3 regions of the Streptomyces sp. NPDC043854 genome follow, and region 1 is predicted to be linked to each of the others. Evidence: riboswitches for the same ligand, from Rfam matches in the RefSeq annotation. Region 1 holds a riboswitch; each other region holds the start of a gene.

Region 1 (5,481 bases):
GTAGCGCATCGGGCGGAGCGTCAGCTCGAAGCCGGGGTCGAGGAGGTTCTTGTCGGGGGTCGGCATTACTGGCAGGCCTCGCAGGACTCGGGGTTCTCAAGGGAGCAGGCCAGTGCCTCGGCGTCGAGGGCCTGCGGGAGGGGGGTGGCGGCGGCCGGGACGGCGGCACCGCCGGACGCGGCGCGGGCGATCCTCGTCGCCGGGCGCGAGCGCAGGTAGTACGTGGTCTTCAGACCCTGCTTCCAGGCGTACGCGTACATCGACGACAGCTTGCCGATGGTCGGCGTCTCCATGAACAGGTTCAGCGACTGCGACTGGTCCAGGTACGGCGTACGGGCCGCCGCCATGTCGATCAGGCCGCGCTGCGGGATCTCCCACGCCGTGCGGTACAGCTCGCGGACCTCGGCCGGGATCCAGTTGAAGCCCTGGACGGAGCCGGAGGAGTCGCGCAGCGCCTCGCGGGTCTGCGCGTCCCACACGCCGAGCTTCTTCAGGTCCTCCACCAGGTAGCCGTTGACCTGGAGGAACTCACCCGACAGCGTCTCGCGCTTGAACAGGTTGGAGACCTGCGGCTCGATGCACTCGTACACGCCCGCGATCGAGGCGATCGTCGCGGTCGGCGCGATGGCCAGCAGCAGCGAGTTGCGCATGCCGGTGGTCGCGATCCGGGCGCGCAGCGCGTCCCAGCGCTCCGGCCAGGTGAGCTCGACGCCGTAGTGGTCGGGGTGCAGCACGCCCTGCGCGGTACGGGTCTGCTCCCAGGCCGGGAGGGTGCCGTGCTTCTCGGCGAGGTCGGCGGAGGCCTCGTACGCGGCGAGCATGATCCGCTCGGCGATCCTCGTGGAGAGGGCCTTGGCCTCGGCGGAGTCGAAGGGCAGGCGCAGCTTGAAGAAGACGTCCTGGAGGCCCATCGCGCCCAGGCCCACCGGGCGCCACTTGCCGTTGGAGCGGCCGGCCTCCTCGGTCGGGTAGAAGTTGATGTCCACGACCCGGTCGAGGAAGGTCACGGCGGTGCGGACGGTCTCGTCGAGGCGCTCCCAGTCCATCTCGCCCGTCTCGGCGAGCACGAAGGCGCCGAGGTTGACCGAGCCGAGGTTGCAGACGGCGGTCTCGCCGTCGTTGGTGACCTCGATGATCTCGGTGCACAGGTTGGAGGAGTGGACGACCGTGCCCGGCAGGGCCGTCTGGTTCGCGGTCCGGTTGGAGGCGTCCTTGAACGTCATCCAGCCCTGGCCGGTCTGCGCGAGGGTGCGCATCATGCGGCCGTACAGCTCGCGGGCCGGCATGGTCTTCTTGGCCAGGCCCGCCTGCTCGGCCTTGACGTAGGCGGCGTCGAACTCGTCGCCGTACAGGTCGACCAGCTCGGGCACGTCGGCCGGGGAGAACAGCGACCACTCGGCGTCGGAGTTCACGCGGCGCATGAACTCGTCGGGGATCCAGTGCGCCAGGTTCAGGTTGTGCGTACGCCGGGCGTCCTCACCGGTGTTGTCGCGCAGCTCCAGGAACTCCTCGATGTCCGCGTGCCAGGTCTCCAGGTAGACGGCGGCGGCGCCCTTGCGGCGGCCGCCCTGGTTCACGGCGGCGACGGAGGCGTCGAGGGTCTTCAGGAACGGGACGATGCCGTTGGAGTGGCCGTTGGTGCCGCGGATCAGCGAACCGCGGGCGCGGATGCGGGAGTACGACAGGCCGATGCCGCCGGCGTGCTTCGACAGGCGCGCGACCTGGTGGTAGCGGTCGTAGATCGAGTCGAGCTCGTCCAGCGGGGAGTCCAGCAGGTAGCAGGAGGACATCTGCGGGTGCCGGGTGCCGGAGTTGAACAGCGTGGGGGAGGACGGCAGGTAGTCCAGGCGGCTCATCAGCCGGTACAGGGACGCGACTTCCTCGACGGCCTCGATGCTGTCGTTCTCGGCCAGGCCGCAGGCCACGCGCAGCATGAAGTGCTGCGGGGTCTCGATGACCTGGCGGGTGATCGGGTGGCGCAGCAGGTAGCGGCTGTGCAGGGTGCGCAGGCCGAAGAAGCCGAAGCGGTCGTCGGCGCCCTCGGCGAGGGTGTGCTCGACCAGCGCGTCGAGGCGGCTCGCGTGCAGCCGGACGAACTCGGCGGTGCGGTCCGCGATCAGGCCCTCGCGGTGGCCGACCTCGACCGAGGCGGAGAAGGAGGTGGCGCCCTGGCCCGCGGCCTCCTCGGCGACGGCGATCGTCAGCAGGCGGGCGGCGAGCCGGGAGTAGGCCGGGTCCTCGGAGATCAGACCGGCCGCGGCCTCGGTGGCCAGCCCGCGCAGCTCGGCCTCGTCGGCGCTCGCGCTGCGGCCGCGCAGGGCGGCGGCGGCGACCCGGCCGGGGTCGGTGTCGGGAAGGTCGGCGGTCAGCTCGGTGAGGGTGCGCAGCAGCGCGGCCCCGGGGCCCCCCTCAGTTCCGTTGTCGGACGGGTCGGACTCGGCGCGCGGTGCGGAAGGCGCGATGGTCACGGGGGGAGCTCTCCCTCGCTCGGCTCCGGGACGGCGGCGGCGCGGGCGCGAGCGGGCGCGCGCGGGCAGGGGCCCGTCAGGGCAGCACCGCGCGATGTCCGCCGGCCCTACCGCGAGGCCCGGACGTGGTCGGCACCCGGTTCGGTCGAGCCGGGCGCGCCGTCGGCAGGTCGTCGGACTTCGGTGACACCGATGGGTGTACTTCATACCGTTGCGGGACAGTTCCGGATTCGCACCGGATTCCCCTGCGGCGACAGCGAGGATGAGCATACATGTGGGGGGAGGTTTCTGTGCGACCCCCTAGATGTTGTGTCCGGGCCTTTGCTGAGCGTGGCCTCACAGCTCCAGTCGGTAGGTGAGCAGCGTCAGTGCGGGGATCGGGGACCAGTCCAGTTCCGGGGTGCGGACGAAGCCCAGGCGGGCGTAGATCCGCTGGGCGCCCCGCATCGCCGGCTGGGTGGACAGGGTCAGCGCGGTGACCCCGTCGAGGGCGCGGGCCCGCTCGATGCACGCCCGTACGAGGGCCTCCCCGACGCCCGTGCCGCGCGCCCCGGGTGCGACGGCCAGCATGCGGAACTCGGCCTCGTGCGGCCCGGCGACGTCGGCGAGCGGGCTCCCGGGCGGGGCGAAGGTCACCCCGCCGAGCACCTCCCCGTTCCGTACGGCGACCAGCACCTCGCCGTCGGCGGCCCGGCCGGCCACATCGCGCAGGACGTTCAGGTAGGTGTCGTCCTCGTTCTGGTCGAGCAGCCCGTCCCCGGTGTAGGCCTGCCCGGTGATCTCGCCCAGCCGCTCGAACTCGGCGGGCACGGCAATACGGATGTCGATGTCCATGCCGCCGAGTGTGCCGGACGGGGGCGGCCGCCCGGCGCTATCGTCGGGAGCAGCACCGTCGAGGAAGGCGAGCGAGGCATGACCGTGATGACTGACCGCCCCCAGATGCTGACCGAGGATTTCGAGACTCTCGCCCGCATAGGCGCCAGGGAGCTGGAGGGGCTGCGACTGGAGTTTGTCGACGGAAAGCTGAGGCTCAAAGCAGTGCCGGATGGGGATCACGACCGGATCATCGTGTGGCTCGCCCGCATCTGCATGCAGCACCGGCCCGAGCAGTGGCTTCACGTCGAACGCGGGCTGAAGGTCGAGCAGTACCGCTCGGGTCGCGCGCGGCCGGACGCCTCGCTTGCGCCGGACGGCGCATTCGAGGGCCAGGGGGAGTGGGCCGATCCTGCCCCGGTCCTGATGGTCGTCGAAGTCACTTCGTACGATTCGGACACAGACGAGCGTGATCGCAAGGAGAAGCCGCGCGCGTACGCGGAGACGGGCATCCCCGTCTTCGTCCTGATCGACCGGGACAACTGCCAGGTGCGCGTCCACAGCGAGCCCGACGGGCAGCTGTATGAGACCGTGCGCACCATCCCCTTCGGCAAGGACGTCGAGCTGCCCGACCCGGTCGGCTTCTCCTTCTCGACCGAGCCGCTCAAGGACTGGGTGCGCTGAGGCCGCGCACGGCGAAGGGGGCCGCCGTGACCGGCGGGCCCCTTCCCTGCGGCAGCGCTCAGCAGCAGCGGAAGCCCTCGCGGGGGTCCGCCTCGCGGGCGTCGGTACGGGCGCGTTCGAAGGCGCGGCGGGTCATGACCTCGGCGTCCGGGTCGTGGGAGCGGGCGTGCGCGACGTACCGGTCGTACGCCGCCTCGCCGGAGAACTCCCGCACGTAGAACCGCGCCTTCGCCAGCGCGCCGCGCACCCCGCCGCCGCTCATGCCACGGGCTCCTTCGCGCGGCCGCCGCCCGAGTCGAGGCCGGCGGCGGCGAGTTCGGCCCGCTCCTCCGGGGTCGCGATGAGCCCGGCCGGGGCGATGATCTTCGACTCGGTCCACGGGACCTCGGTCAGCCGGACCGTCTCGGGGCTGCGGACGGCCTTGATGCAGGTGCGGGCCGCGTCCAGCAGCACGATGACGATCAGGACCGCGAACAGCCCGGCCAGGACGCCGTCGACGGTGGCGTTGATGACCACCGTGTGCATCTCGTCCATGTTCTTCGCGGGGGCGAGGACCTTCCCCGCGTCGATGCCGTCCTGGTACTTGTCGCGCTGCGCGAAGAAGCCGACCTTCACGTCGTCGGAGAAGATCTTTTGCCAGCTCGCGGTGAGGGTGACGGCCACGTCCCAGGCCAGCGGGACGCCGGTCACCCAGGCCCACTTCAGCCGCCCGGACTTGACGAGCAGGGTCGTGCAGACGGCCAGGGCCACCGCCGCGAGCAGCTGGTTCGCGATGCCGAACAGCGGGAAGAGCTGGTTGATACCGCCCAGCGGGTCCTTGACGCCGACCCACAGGAAGTAGCCCCAGCCGCCGACGACCAGAGCGCTGGCCAGCCAGACGCCGGGCTTCCAGCTGACGTCCTTGAAGGACTTGTGCACGTTGCCGAGGGTGTCCTGGAGCATGAACCGGCCGACGCGGGTGCCCGCGTCCAGCGTGGTCAGGATGAACAGCGCCTCGAACATGATGGCGAAGTGGTACCAGAAGGCCTTCATGCCGGCGCCGCCGAGGACGGCCGAGAAGATTTCCGACATTCCGAGTGCGAAGGTCGGCGCGCCGCCCGTGCGGGACAGCAGGGTGGCCTCCTCGACGTCCTTCGCGGCCTGGGCGAGGAACTCCGGCGAGACGGAGAACCCGAAGTTCGTGACGGCCTGCGAGGCGGTCTGGACGGTGGTGCCGACGACCCCGCCGGGGGAGTTGACCGCGAAGAACAGACCGGGCTCGATGACGGACGCGCAGATCATCGCCATGACGGCTACGAAGGACTCGGTCAGCATGGAGCCGTAGCCGATGACCCGGACCTGGGTCTCCTTCTGGATCATCTTCGGGGTGGTGCCCGAGGAGACCAGGGAGTGGAAGCCGGACAGCGCGCCGCAGGCGATGGTGATGAAGACGAAGGGGAACATCGACCCGGCGAAGACCGGGCCGTCCCCACGGGCGGCGAAGTCGGTGATCGAGGGCATCTTCAGCGTCGGCATG
Region 2 (5,481 bases), on a different contig from region 1:
CCTCGGGCGCCCCGCTGCTGGAGAAGACGTACTACTCGGTGGGCGGCGGCTTCGTGGTGGACGAGGACGCGGTCGGCGAGGACCGGATCAAGCTCGACGACACCGTGCTGAAGTACCCGTTCCGCTCCGGTGACGAGATGCTGCGCCTGGCCAAGGAGACGGGCCTGTCCATCTCCTCGCTGATGCTGGAGAACGAGAAGGCCTGGCGGACGGAGGAGGAGATCCGCGCGGGCCTGCTGGAAATCTGGCGGGTCATGCAGGCCTGCGTCGCGCGCGGCATGTCCCGCGAGGGCATCCTCCCGGGCGGCCTGCGGGTCAAGCGCCGCGCGGCGGCCACGGCGCGCCAGCTGCGCACCGAGGGCGACCCGATGCTGCACCGCAGCGAGTGGACGACGATCTACGCGATGGCCGTGAACGAGGAGAACGCGGCGGGCGGCCGCGTCGTCACGGCCCCGACGAACGGCGCGGCGGGCGTCCTCCCGGCCGTCCTGCACTACTACGTGAACTTCGTGCCCGGCGCGGACGAGGACGGCGTCGTCCGCTTCCTCCTCGCCGCGGGCGCGATCGGCATGCTGTTCAAGGAGAACGCCTCGATCTCCGGCGCCGAGGTCGGCTGCCAGGGCGAGGTCGGCTCCGCCTGCTCGATGGCGGCGGGCGCCCTGGCGGAGGTCCTGGGCGGCACCCCGGAGCAGGTCGAGAACGCGGCCGAGATCGGCATGGAGCACAACCTGGGCCTGACCTGCGACCCGGTCGGCGGCCTGGTCCAGATCCCGTGCATCGAGCGCAACGGCATGGCGGCGGTCAAGGCGGTCACGGCCGCGAAGATGGCGATGCGCGGCGACGGCAGCCACAAGGTCTCCCTGGACAAGGTCATCAAGACGATGAAGGAGACCGGCGCGGACATGAAGATCAAGTACAAGGAGACGGCCCGCGGCGGCCTGGCCGTCAACGTCATCGAATGCTGACCTGAGCCGACCTGACCCGGTCTCCGTCCGTACGAGGACCCCGGGCGCCGCGGGCGCCCGGGGTCCCGTGCGTTTCCCGCCGGCCACTCTCCCGACCTGCGGCAATCATCCCGGTTTTCCCGGGCGTTGAGGTTCGGCGCGGATTGGTCACGCTTCAGGGCGAACCGTGGGGGCCGGGGGTGGTACGGGGTGACCCCCGTGCGCAAGGGTGATCGCATGACGTCGCGGCCACACCCCCGGCGGCCGGCCAACCGCCGCGGAGCCCGCAGCCCTTTCCCCCGTACGCGCTCCGCAGCCGCCCGGCAACCCTGCGCGCCCGCCCTCCGGCCGGAGGGCGGGCCGGCGGCGCACACCTCGCCTGGACGGCCGTTCGGTCCGGCGGCGCGGACAGGGAATTTCAACCGAATGAGAAGTTTGACCGGTTTTGCTGCAACCATGGGTGCGCGGGGAGTGTCTCCAGCAGTGACACCCGTCCCCGTCTCTCGAGAATCAGGGGGGACGTCATGAACCACCTCCGCCGCCGGCAGACCGTGGCCCTGGCCACGGGGGCTCTCCTCACCGCCGGAATCGCCCTCGCCGCGCCCGCCTCCACCGCCCCGGCCCCGGCCGCCGCGGCCGCCGGGCGCACCGCCACCCCGCTCGTCGTGAACGCCCGCTGGGCCGGGCACTGCGCGTACGACCGGATCGTCATCGACCTGCGGGGCCGCGTCCCCGACGTCGAGGTCACCCGCGTCCCGCGGCTGTACCGGGACGGGTCCGGCGAGCCCGTCGCGCTCGCCGGGAAGCACTTCCTCCAGATCCGCCTGCACCCCGCCGACGCCCACCTGCGCTCCGGCGAGAGCACCTACCGCGGGCCGAAGCTCGCCAGGATCGACCTGCCCGCGCTGAAGGGCTTCGCCATGACGGGCGACTTCGAGGGGTACGTCACCTTCGGTGCCGCCTTCGACACGAAGCCGTCCTACACCTCGTTCACCCTGCGCTCGCCCGACCGGTTCGTGCTGGACGTCGCGCACCGGAACGTGTGCTGCGGCTGAGCCTCCGCACAGCCGGGCGGCCGGGCGGCCGGGCAGCTGTCCGGCCGTCCGGCCCGGGCCGTCAGCGGTGTTCGGGGTTGGGGAAGTCGAAGCGGCAGCCGGCGTCCCACTCCGAGCGCTGGTTGCCGTGGGCGGGCATGCCGCCGGAGCGCTTGAGCAGGGCGGCCAGGTGCATGAGGTTCCACGACATGAAGGTCGTGTTCCGGTTGGTGAAGTCGTTCTCCGGGCCGCCCGAGCCCGGGTCGAGGTACGAGGGACCGGGCCCGGCCTCGCCGATCCAGCCGGCGTCGGCCTGCGGCGGGATGGCGTACCCGAGGTGCTGGAGGCTGTAGAGGACGTTCATGGCGCAGTGCTTCACGCCGTCCTCGTTGCCCGTGATCAGCGCACCGCCGACGCGCCCGTAGTAGGCGTACTGGCCCTGCTCGTTCAGGAGCGAGGAACAGGCGTACAGCCGCTCGATGACCTGCTTCATCACGGAGCTGTTGTCACCGAGCCAGATCGGCCCGCACAGCACGAGGATGTCGGCGGCCATGATCTGGCTGTACAGGACGGGCCACTGGTCGGTTTCCCAGCCGTGCTCGGTCATGTCCGGCCAGACTCCGGTGGCGATGTCGTGGTCGACGGCGCGGATCAGCGAGGTCCGGGCGCCGGCCGCCTCCATGACGGCGCGGCTCCGCGCGATCAGGCCCTCCGTGTTGCTGGTCTCGGGCGAGCGCTTGAGCGTGCAGTTGACGTACACGGCGGTCAGGTCGGAGTAGTCGAACGCCCCGGCGTTCGCCCCCGGCTGCGGTGTCGCGGTGTCGTGTTCGGCGGCCACCCTCCCAGCCTGCGGGGCTCCGGGCCCTGCGGCGACCGGAAGACGCCCGTCCGGGGGTGGCCGGACCTCCCGGGCGCAGCCCGCGCACGCCCCGGCGGCGCCGGTTGGAGCGCGGCAGCGGAAGAGCGCCGTGGCGCGCGCCGGTCCGCCGCGCAAGCCGCCGGACGCCGGAAGTTCCGTGTCCCTGCCACTGTTTCGCCGCGCCCGCCCGGAGCGCACAGGCCCGCCGGCGGTCCGAAGCGGAATCCCCGGGCCCAACAGGCCGCCCAGATCCGGGTTGTTACGGGTCCACAGCGCGGACTAGGGTCATCAGGCCTTGGTGTACGGGAAACCGGTGGAAAACCGGTGCGGCCCTCGCCACTGTGAACGGGAAGTCCGGCTCCACTCCTGCGGGAAAGCCACTGGGCAGCGCGGGGAGGGACCCGCACCGCCCGGGAAGGCGGAGCCAGGGCATCAGTACCCGCGAGCCAGGAGACCGGCCAAGGCGCGTTGTCCATCCACGAGGTGCTGGAGAGGTCTCCCACTCATGCACATAGCCGAGGGGTTCCTGCCCCCCTTGCACGCGGCCGCCTGGGGCGCCGCGTCCGCTCCCTTCGTCGTCCACGGGGTACGGGCCCTCACCCGCGAGGTGAAGGCCAACCCGGAGAGCACCCTCCTGCTCGGCGCGTCCGGAGCGTTCACCTTCGTCCTGTCCGCACTGAAGATCCCCTCGGTGACGGGCAGCTGCTCGCACCCCACCGGGACCGGGCTCGGCGCGATCCTGTTCCGGCCGCCCGTCATGGCGGTGCTCGGCACGATCACCCTCCTCTTCCAGGCGCTGCTGCTCGCGCACGGCGGACTGACCACCCTCGGCGCCAACGTCTTCTCGATGGCCATCGCCGGACCCTGGTCGGGGTACTGCGTCTACCTGCTGCTGCGGCGCTTCAACGCCCCGCTGATGGTGTCCGTGTTCTTCGGCGCCTTCTTCGCCGACCTCGTCACCTACTGCGTGACCTCGGTGCAGCTGGCGCTGGCCTTCCCGGACCCGGGCACGGGCTTCTTCGGCGCGCTCGCGAAGTTCGGCGGCATCTTCGCCGTCACCCAGATCCCGCTCGCCGTGAGCGAGGGCCTGCTGACGGTCCTGGTGATGCGGCTGCTGATGCAGTCCAGCAAGTCCGACCTGGTCCGGCTGGGCGTCGCGAAGCTCGCCGGCCGCTCCGAGCAGAAGACGGCGGTGTGACGCGCATGAGCCGGAACGCGAAGATCAACGGCCTGCTGCTGCTCCTGGTGGCGGCGCTGGCGGTGCTGCCGCTCGCCCTGGGCCTGGGCGAGGGCAAGGAGGAGCCGTTCACGGGCGCCGACGCGCAGGCGGAGGCGGCCATCAGCGAGCTGAAGCCGGATTACGAGCCCTGGTTCTCCCCGCTGTACGAGCCCCCGTCCGGGGAGGTGGAGTCGGCCCTGTTCGCCCTCCAGGCGGCGCTGGGCGCGGGCGTGCTCGCCTACTACTTCGGCGTCCGCCGGGGCCGCCGCCAGGGCGCGGCCGCGGCGGCCGCCGCCGGTGCCGGCACGGTCCCTGCCGACGCCGCACCGGCACCGGCCTCCGCATCCGCAGCGGCGCCCGCCGCGGAGTCGTAGCCGGTGCTGCCGATCGACGTGGCCGCGCACAGCAGCCGCTGGCGGGGCCGCCATCCGCTGGAGAAGGCGCTGCTCGGGCTGGGTCTGACGGTCAGTGCCCTGTGCCTGCCGGCCTGGCCGGGCGGACCGCTCGTGGCCGCCGCGACCCTGGCCGTGCTCCTCGGGCCGGCCGGGGTCGCCGGGCGGCAGCTCTGGCGGGCCTTCCGGATCCCGCTGGGGTTCTGCTTCACCGGGGCGCTGCCGCTGCTGATCGCGGTCGGCGGCCCAGCCGGATACGTCTCCCTGGCCCCGGACGGGCCGCGGCTCGCCGCCGAACTGCTGCTGCGCACGTCGGCGGCCTCGCTCGGGGTGCTGCTGTTCGCGTTCACCACCCCGGTGTCGGACGTGCTGCCCCGGCTGGTCCGGGCCGGGGTGCCGGCGCCGGTGGTGGACGTGGCGCTGGTCATGTACCGCATCGGCTTCCTGCTGCTCGACTCCCTGGCCCAGGTGCGGCGCGCGCAGGCGGCCCGCCTCGGGCACGCGGGCCGGGCCGCGGCATGGCGCTCGGTGGCCGGGCTCGCCGCCACTTCGTTCGTACGGGCCTTCGACCGCGCGGCGCGGCTCCAGTCGGGCCTGGCCGGGCGCGGCTACGACGGCGCGCTGCGGGTGCTCGTCCCCGAGGCGACGCTGTCGTGGCGCTTCCTCGCGGCCTCGGCGGCCCTGCTCGCGGCCGTGGCCGCGCTGACTCTCACCCTGAAGGGGCTCTACCTGTGACGTTGGTGGAACTGGCCGGCGCCGGCTACGCGTACGAGGACGGCCCGGCGGTGCTGACCGGCGTGGACTTCGCCATCGCCGAGGGCCGGGCGCTGGTCCTGCTCGGCCGCAACGGCAGCGGCAAGACCACGCTGATGCGGCTGCTCAGCGGCGGCCTGCGGCCCGGCTCGGGCGAACTGCGCCTGGACGGAGCACCGGTCGGGTACGACCGGGCGGGCCTGACCCGGCTGCGGACGGCGGTCCAGCTGGTGGTGCAGGATCCGGACGACCAGCTCTTCGCCGCCTCGGTGGAGCAGGA
Region 3 (5,481 bases), on a different contig from region 1:
CGCAGCCGCTCCGCGACCGCCGGCAGTCCGGCCGCGAACGCCTCGGCCTCCCGCGTCAGATGGTGGAAGACGAGGGTCCGATTGAACCCCTGGTCGGCGGCGGCCTTCAGCAGGGCCGCCTGGAGGGCCGCGAGGCGGACCCCGCGCACCTCGTCCGAGCGGCCGTCGGCGCCCAGCAGCACCGCTGCCTGGAACGCGGGATCGCTGACGTCGACGCACACCACCCGGTACGGGGCGCAGATCCCCCGGTCGATGGCATCGGCCAGGGTCAGGGTGTGGCAGCGGGCACCGAAGGGGCCGTCCGGGTCGTCCTCCATCGACGCGACGAGCACCCCGCGGCCCCGGACACCGCCGCCTCCGGCCTCCGCTGTGCCGGAGCCCTCGAGTCCGGATTCCTGGGGCTCCTCGGCGTCCTGCCAGACCCGGGGCGTGGCCGTCATGTAGAGCCGCCGCAGCGAGGGGATCCGGGTGTTGTCATGGACCACGGCCCACGGCTTGCCGATCCGCCCGGACGTGCGGTGCGCCTCGTCGACCACCACCAGGTCCCAGCCGGGCAGCCCGGCTTCGTGGGCGCGCTCGACCGTGCCGAGCCCGAGCGAGGCGTACGTGGCGAAGACCGTCACCCGCTCTGTCGGCCGGGCCGTCGCCCGGCCGCCCCAGCGGGCCAGTTCGGCCGGATCGGTGGTGGCCGGCAGGCCCGCCTCCTCGGCGCGCAGGGAGCACACCGCGAAGGCCCGGCCGCTGCGGCCGCCCGCCCGCCAGGCCGCGACCGTCTGCACGAGCAGGTCCAGGGAGGGCACGAGGACCAGCACCCGCCCGGCCTGCAACTCCTCGGCCGCGCGCACGGCGACCAGGGACTTGCCGGAACCGGTCGCCATGATGACCTGGGTGCGCAGCCCGGCCTCGGGCAGCCGGCCCCCGGCAGGCAGCGCCAGCGCCCGCACGACGGCGTCGACGGCCTCGCGCTGGTGCGGCCGCAGTTCCAGCCTCGCGGTGCGTGCCACCCCGCCTCCCCTGTGCCCCTGTGATCTTCTCGTTGATCTTCCCGCTGATCTGCTCGTTCTGCTCCAGACTCTATCCTGCTCCAAAGCTGAAGCAGTCGCAGGGAAGGCGGCCGGGGCCGCGCGGCGTCACCGGGCGCCGAAGTTCTGCGTCCACCAGGGGCCGCCGGAACTCCGGTGGATCCCGACGCCTATGTCCTTGAACGAGCAGTTCAGGATGTTCGCGCGGTGGCCGGGGCTGTTCATCCAGGAGTTCATCACCGACTCGGGCGTCTGCTGGCCCTTGGCGATGTTCTCCCCGTACGTGGACCACCGGTACCCGGCGGCTGTCGTCCGGTCTCCCGGGTCGGTGCCGTCGGGGCTGGTGTGCGAGAAGAAGTTCCGGCTCGCCATGTCGTCGGAATGCTGCTGGGCGGCCTCCCGCAGCTGTGTGTCGTCCCTGAGCGGGCCGCAGCCGGCCTTCGCCCGCTCGGCGTTGACCAGGGCCACCACCTGCCCCGCGGGCCCCTGGGGCGTGGGAGCCGGATCCGGGGCCGAGGAGCGGGGGGCCGGCTTGGACGGGGTCGGCTTCGGGCTCGGGCTCGCGCCGTCCACGGAGGGGCTCGGCGAGGCGGACGCCGACGGGGAGGGGGAGGCCGAGGCCGAAGCGGAGGGGGACGGCGAGGCCGGCTGCGAGGCCGAAGCCGCCGCCGACTCCGGGGCCGAGAGCGCGTTCACCGGGGCGGCGGTGTCCTGGCCGTCCTTGCCGCCCGAGCCGGGGAAGCCGCCGAGGTAGACGAGCCCGCCGCCCGCGACGCACGCGGCGAGCACCGCACCGCCGACCGCCCGGCGGCGGCTGCGCCGGCGCTTGCGCAGCAGGCTGCGGCCGCCGGCCGTGGCCGGGTCCGGCTCCGGGAGGCCGCCCTGCGCGGAGACGGCGGGGGACAGCTGCGTGGCGGCATCGGCCAGGTCCGTGCCGCCGGGGTACGGGTGACCGAGGCCCGGGTCGCCGAAGCCCGTGTCGGTGAGACCCGTACCGCCGTCGCCGCCCGGGTGGGCGGCATCACCCGGATATGCGGTTCCGGCCGGGTAGGCACTGTCGGGCGAGTAGGCGGCCTCGCCGGGGTAGGCGGCGTAGGCGGGGTTGCCCGGGTAGGCGGGGTAGGCCGCGCCCGCTGGGGCGAAGCCGCCCGTCACGGCCGCCGCCGACCGTATGCTGTCCAGCAGGGCCACCGAGACCGGCACCAGGGCCAGGCCCGCCAGCAGCCCCTCCGCCGGCAGCAGCCCGCCCCACAGCCCCGCGCACCGCATGCACTCCCGCGCGTGCCGGGCTATTCGCTTGCGCCACAGCGTGGACGGGTGCCCGTCCCAGCCGGCCGTCACCATCTGGAGCATCTCGCACGGAGGCTGCGCCTCCAGCGCCCGTTCCACCACCCGGGCCGACTCCAGCTGCGCCTTCATCCGCTGCACCCGCACCGCCGTGTGCTGCGGGGACAGCTCCAGCGCCGTGGCCACCTCGGCCCGGGTCAGCTCACCCGCGCACTCCAGCCACCAGAGCGACAGCAGCGCCCGGTCGTCCGGCTCCAGCCAGCGGGTGGCACGGGCCGTCTCGCGGCGCTGGCCCTCCAGCTGGAGCCGTACGACGGTCAGGTCCACGAAGTCGGCACCCGGGTCGGCGAGTTCCCAGGCGGCCTCGAGACCGCTCTCGCCGGGCGCGGTGCGCCGGGCCTGCCAGTACGCCCGCACGCGGTTCATCGCGATCGCCACCAGCCAGGACCGGAAGCTGTCGTCCGCGCGGAGGGTGCCCAGACCGTCGAGCGCGCGCAGCATCGTGTCCTGCACGACGTCGTCCACGTCCACCGACCCGTTCAGGGCCCGCCCGACGACGTTGTAGACGAGCGGCAGGTAGGTGCCGACCAGCTCGTCCTGCGCGCGGGGATCGCCCGCGCGGGCGGCCGCGACCAGCTCTGCCGTGTGCTGTGTAGTCATATGAGGTTCCCTGTCCGTACCGGCGGTCGATGATGCCCGATACCTGGGAGACCGTCGAGCGGCGGCGGGATAACACTTATTCGGAGGAAGATTTTCGAAAACGGCTCCGGGGGCGGGGGCGGGGCGCGGGACGTGGCCGCCGCCCACCCGGCGCCGCAGCGCCCCCGACCGCTGAGGGGCGCCGCTCGCTGCCCCGCGGACACGCACCCTCAATCGAGTGGATCTTCTCGCCGCGGCATGGCATGGTTGTCCTCATCGAAGGGGTGTAGCTCAGCTGGCCAGAGCGTCGGTCTCCAAAACCGAATGCCGCAGGTTCGAATCCTGTCGCCCCTGCCACAGTGAACCGGTGTTCACGGTCGAAGGCCCAGGTCCGGGTTGGCGGACCTGGGCCTTCGGCGTTCCCGGCCCCAGGCCCGCGTCGGCGGGCGGCCGTTTTCTGGGGGTTCGTGGTGGTCTGGCAGACTGATGTGGACCAACTCGGCGGTGCAGGACAGGAAACCGGTGCGAATCCGGTGCGGTCCCGCCACTGTGGCCGGCCCCTCCGCGGAGCCGGAAGCCAGACACTGACGCGCCGCCTCTTCACGTCGACCAGGGGACGAGGATCCCCCGGAGAGGCTTCGCCATGTCGCGTTCCCGCGCTCTGCTGCGCGCACTCGCCCCGCTTCCCTTCCTGATACCGCTCGCCGCGTGCGGCGGGGCGGCCGGTGCGGGGCAGGACACGGCCTCGGGGGCGGCCGCCGCGCCCGGGTTCCCGTACACCGCCACCAACTGCGGTTTCACCAGCACCTACCAGGCCCCGCCGCAGCGGGCCGTCACCATGAACCAGCACGCCACCGAACTGCTGCTCGCCCTCGGCCTTCAGGACCGGATGGCGGGCACCGCCTACCTCGACGACTCGGTACTGCCCGCGTACCGGCCCGCGTACGACCGGATCAAGGTACTGGCCAAGGAGTACCCGTCCAAGGAGGTGCTCCTCGGCGCCAACCCGGACTTCGTGTACGGCGGTTACGCCAGCGCCTTCGACAAGGCGCAGGGCCGCGACCGCGAGACCCTCGCCAAGGCGGGCATCAACACCCGGCTCAGCGTGGAGTACTGCACCGGCGGGCCGGTCGGCCTGGACCAGCTGAAGACCGAGATCACCGAGGTCGCCCGCACCTTCGGCGTGCCCGAGCGGGGCGAACGGCTCATCGCGGAGGAGCAGCGCCGCATCGACGCCGTCACCGCCCGCGTCAAGGACAGGGGCCGCCCCTCCGTCTTCGTCTACGACTCCGGCGAGGACAGTGCCTTCACCTCGGGCGGCCAGGGCATCGGCAACGAGATCGTCTCCCTGGCGGGCGGGACGAACACCTTCGCCGACCTCGAGGACACCTTCGGCGACGTGTCGTGGGAGAAGGTCATCGAGCGAAAGCCCGAGGTCGTCCTCATCTACGACTACGGCAGCACCAGCGCCGAGGCCAAGAAGCAGCGCCTGTTGAACGATCCGGCGCTCGCCGAGGTTCCCGCGGTCAAGAACCGGCGGTTCGCCGTGCTGCCGCTGTCCTCGGCCGTCCTCGGCGTGCGCGTCGCCGACGCCGTCGAGGCGCTGGCCCGCCAGCTCCACCCCGACACCCCGTGACCCGGCCCGTGATCCGGCCCCGTAAGCCCGTCGCCCTGGCCCTGCTCGTCCTCACCGCCGCCCTCCTCGCGTCCACCGTGGCGGGGCTCGCCCTGGGGCCCGTACGCATCGCCCCCGGACAGGTGCTCGAGCTCGTGCTCCGCGGACCCGGGCCGGGCGGCGGCGCGTTCACCTCCATCGTGTGGGACGTGCGGATGCCGCGGGTGCTCCTCGGCGCCGTCGTCGGAGCCGGGCTCGCGGTGGCCGGCACCGTCCTGCAGGCCCTCGTCCGCAACCAGCTCGCCGACCCGTTCCTCCTCGGCGCCTCCTCGGGGGCCTCGGCCGGCGCCGTCCTCGTCATCGTCCTCGGGGCGGGAGCCGGCACCGCGGGCGTCGCCGGTCGGGTCGGAGTGCCCGCGGCCGCGTTCGCCGGGTCGATGTGCGCACTCGTCGCCGTGTACGCCATGGCCCGGCGCGGCGGAACCATGACCACCGGGCGGCTGGTCCTCGCCGGCGTCGCCGTCCAGTACGTCCTGTCCGCGTTCACCAGCCTGGTGCTGGTGCTCGCGGCCCGCCCCGACCAGGTACGGTCCGTCCTCTTCTGGACCCTGGGCGGCCTCGGCGGCGCCCGCCGGGACGAACTGGCCCTGCCCGCCGCGGTGCTGCTCGCCGGCACCGCCCTGCTGATCGCCCTCGCCCGGCCGCTGGACCTGCTCCTGGCGGGGGAGGAGGGCGCGCACACCCTCGGGCTGGACGCGGGCCGCTTCCGCGCCGCCGCCTTCGTCCTCGTCTCCCTCGTCGTCGGGGTGCTCGTCGCGTACAGCGGGGCGATCGGCTTCGTCGGGCTGATGGTTCCGCACGCCGCCCGGATGGTCGTCGGCGCCGGGCACCGGGCCCTGCTGCCGGTCGCCGCACTGG

The links. A riboswitch is a leader RNA that binds a small molecule or an ion and turns the genes downstream of it on or off. The one in region 1 is predicted to bind cobalamin.
Region 2: another riboswitch for cobalamin. It lies ahead of AC068A_RS34935 (energy-coupling factor ABC transporter permease); the one in region 1 lies ahead of AC068A_RS27580 (ribonucleoside-diphosphate reductase subunit alpha).
Region 3: another riboswitch for cobalamin. It lies ahead of AC068A_RS01665 (ABC transporter substrate-binding protein); the one in region 1 lies ahead of AC068A_RS27580 (ribonucleoside-diphosphate reductase subunit alpha).

The regions. Positions count from the first base shown of each region.
Region 1 covers NZ_JBWKDK010000037.1:38,206-43,686, reverse strand. The annotation lists gene AC068A_RS27585 (ribonucleotide-diphosphate reductase subunit beta) at 1-66, opposite strand, end outside; gene AC068A_RS27580 (ribonucleoside-diphosphate reductase subunit alpha) at 66-2,468, opposite strand; cobalamin riboswitch at 2,616-2,744, opposite strand; gene AC068A_RS27575 (GNAT family N-acetyltransferase) at 2,805-3,302, opposite strand; gene AC068A_RS27570 (Uma2 family endonuclease) at 3,381-3,965, shown strand; gene AC068A_RS27565 (YbdD/YjiX family protein) at 4,024-4,227, opposite strand; gene AC068A_RS27560 (carbon starvation CstA family protein) at 4,224-5,481, opposite strand, start outside.
Region 2 covers NZ_JBWKDK010000078.1:15,051-20,531, forward strand. The annotation lists gene AC068A_RS34920 (L-serine ammonia-lyase) at 1-965, shown strand, start outside; gene AC068A_RS34925 (AMIN-like domain-containing (lipo)protein) at 1,469-1,999, shown strand; gene AC068A_RS34930 (flavodoxin family protein) at 2,061-2,816, opposite strand; cobalamin riboswitch at 3,117-3,314, shown strand; gene AC068A_RS34935 (energy-coupling factor ABC transporter permease) at 3,343-4,035, shown strand; gene AC068A_RS34940 (energy-coupling factor ABC transporter substrate-binding protein) at 4,041-4,430, shown strand; gene cbiQ (cobalt ECF transporter T component CbiQ) at 4,434-5,183, shown strand; gene AC068A_RS34950 (energy-coupling factor ABC transporter ATP-binding protein) at 5,180-5,481, shown strand, end outside.
Region 3 covers NZ_JBWKDK010000001.1:365,661-371,141, forward strand. The annotation lists gene AC068A_RS01650 (helicase associated domain-containing protein) at 1-1,004, opposite strand, end outside; gene AC068A_RS01655 (sigma-70 family RNA polymerase sigma factor) at 1,131-2,969, opposite strand; tRNA gene AC068A_RS01660 (tRNA-Trp) at 3,229-3,305, shown strand; cobalamin riboswitch at 3,400-3,554, shown strand; gene AC068A_RS01665 (ABC transporter substrate-binding protein) at 3,592-4,584, shown strand; gene AC068A_RS01670 (FecCD family ABC transporter permease) at 4,581-5,481, shown strand, end outside.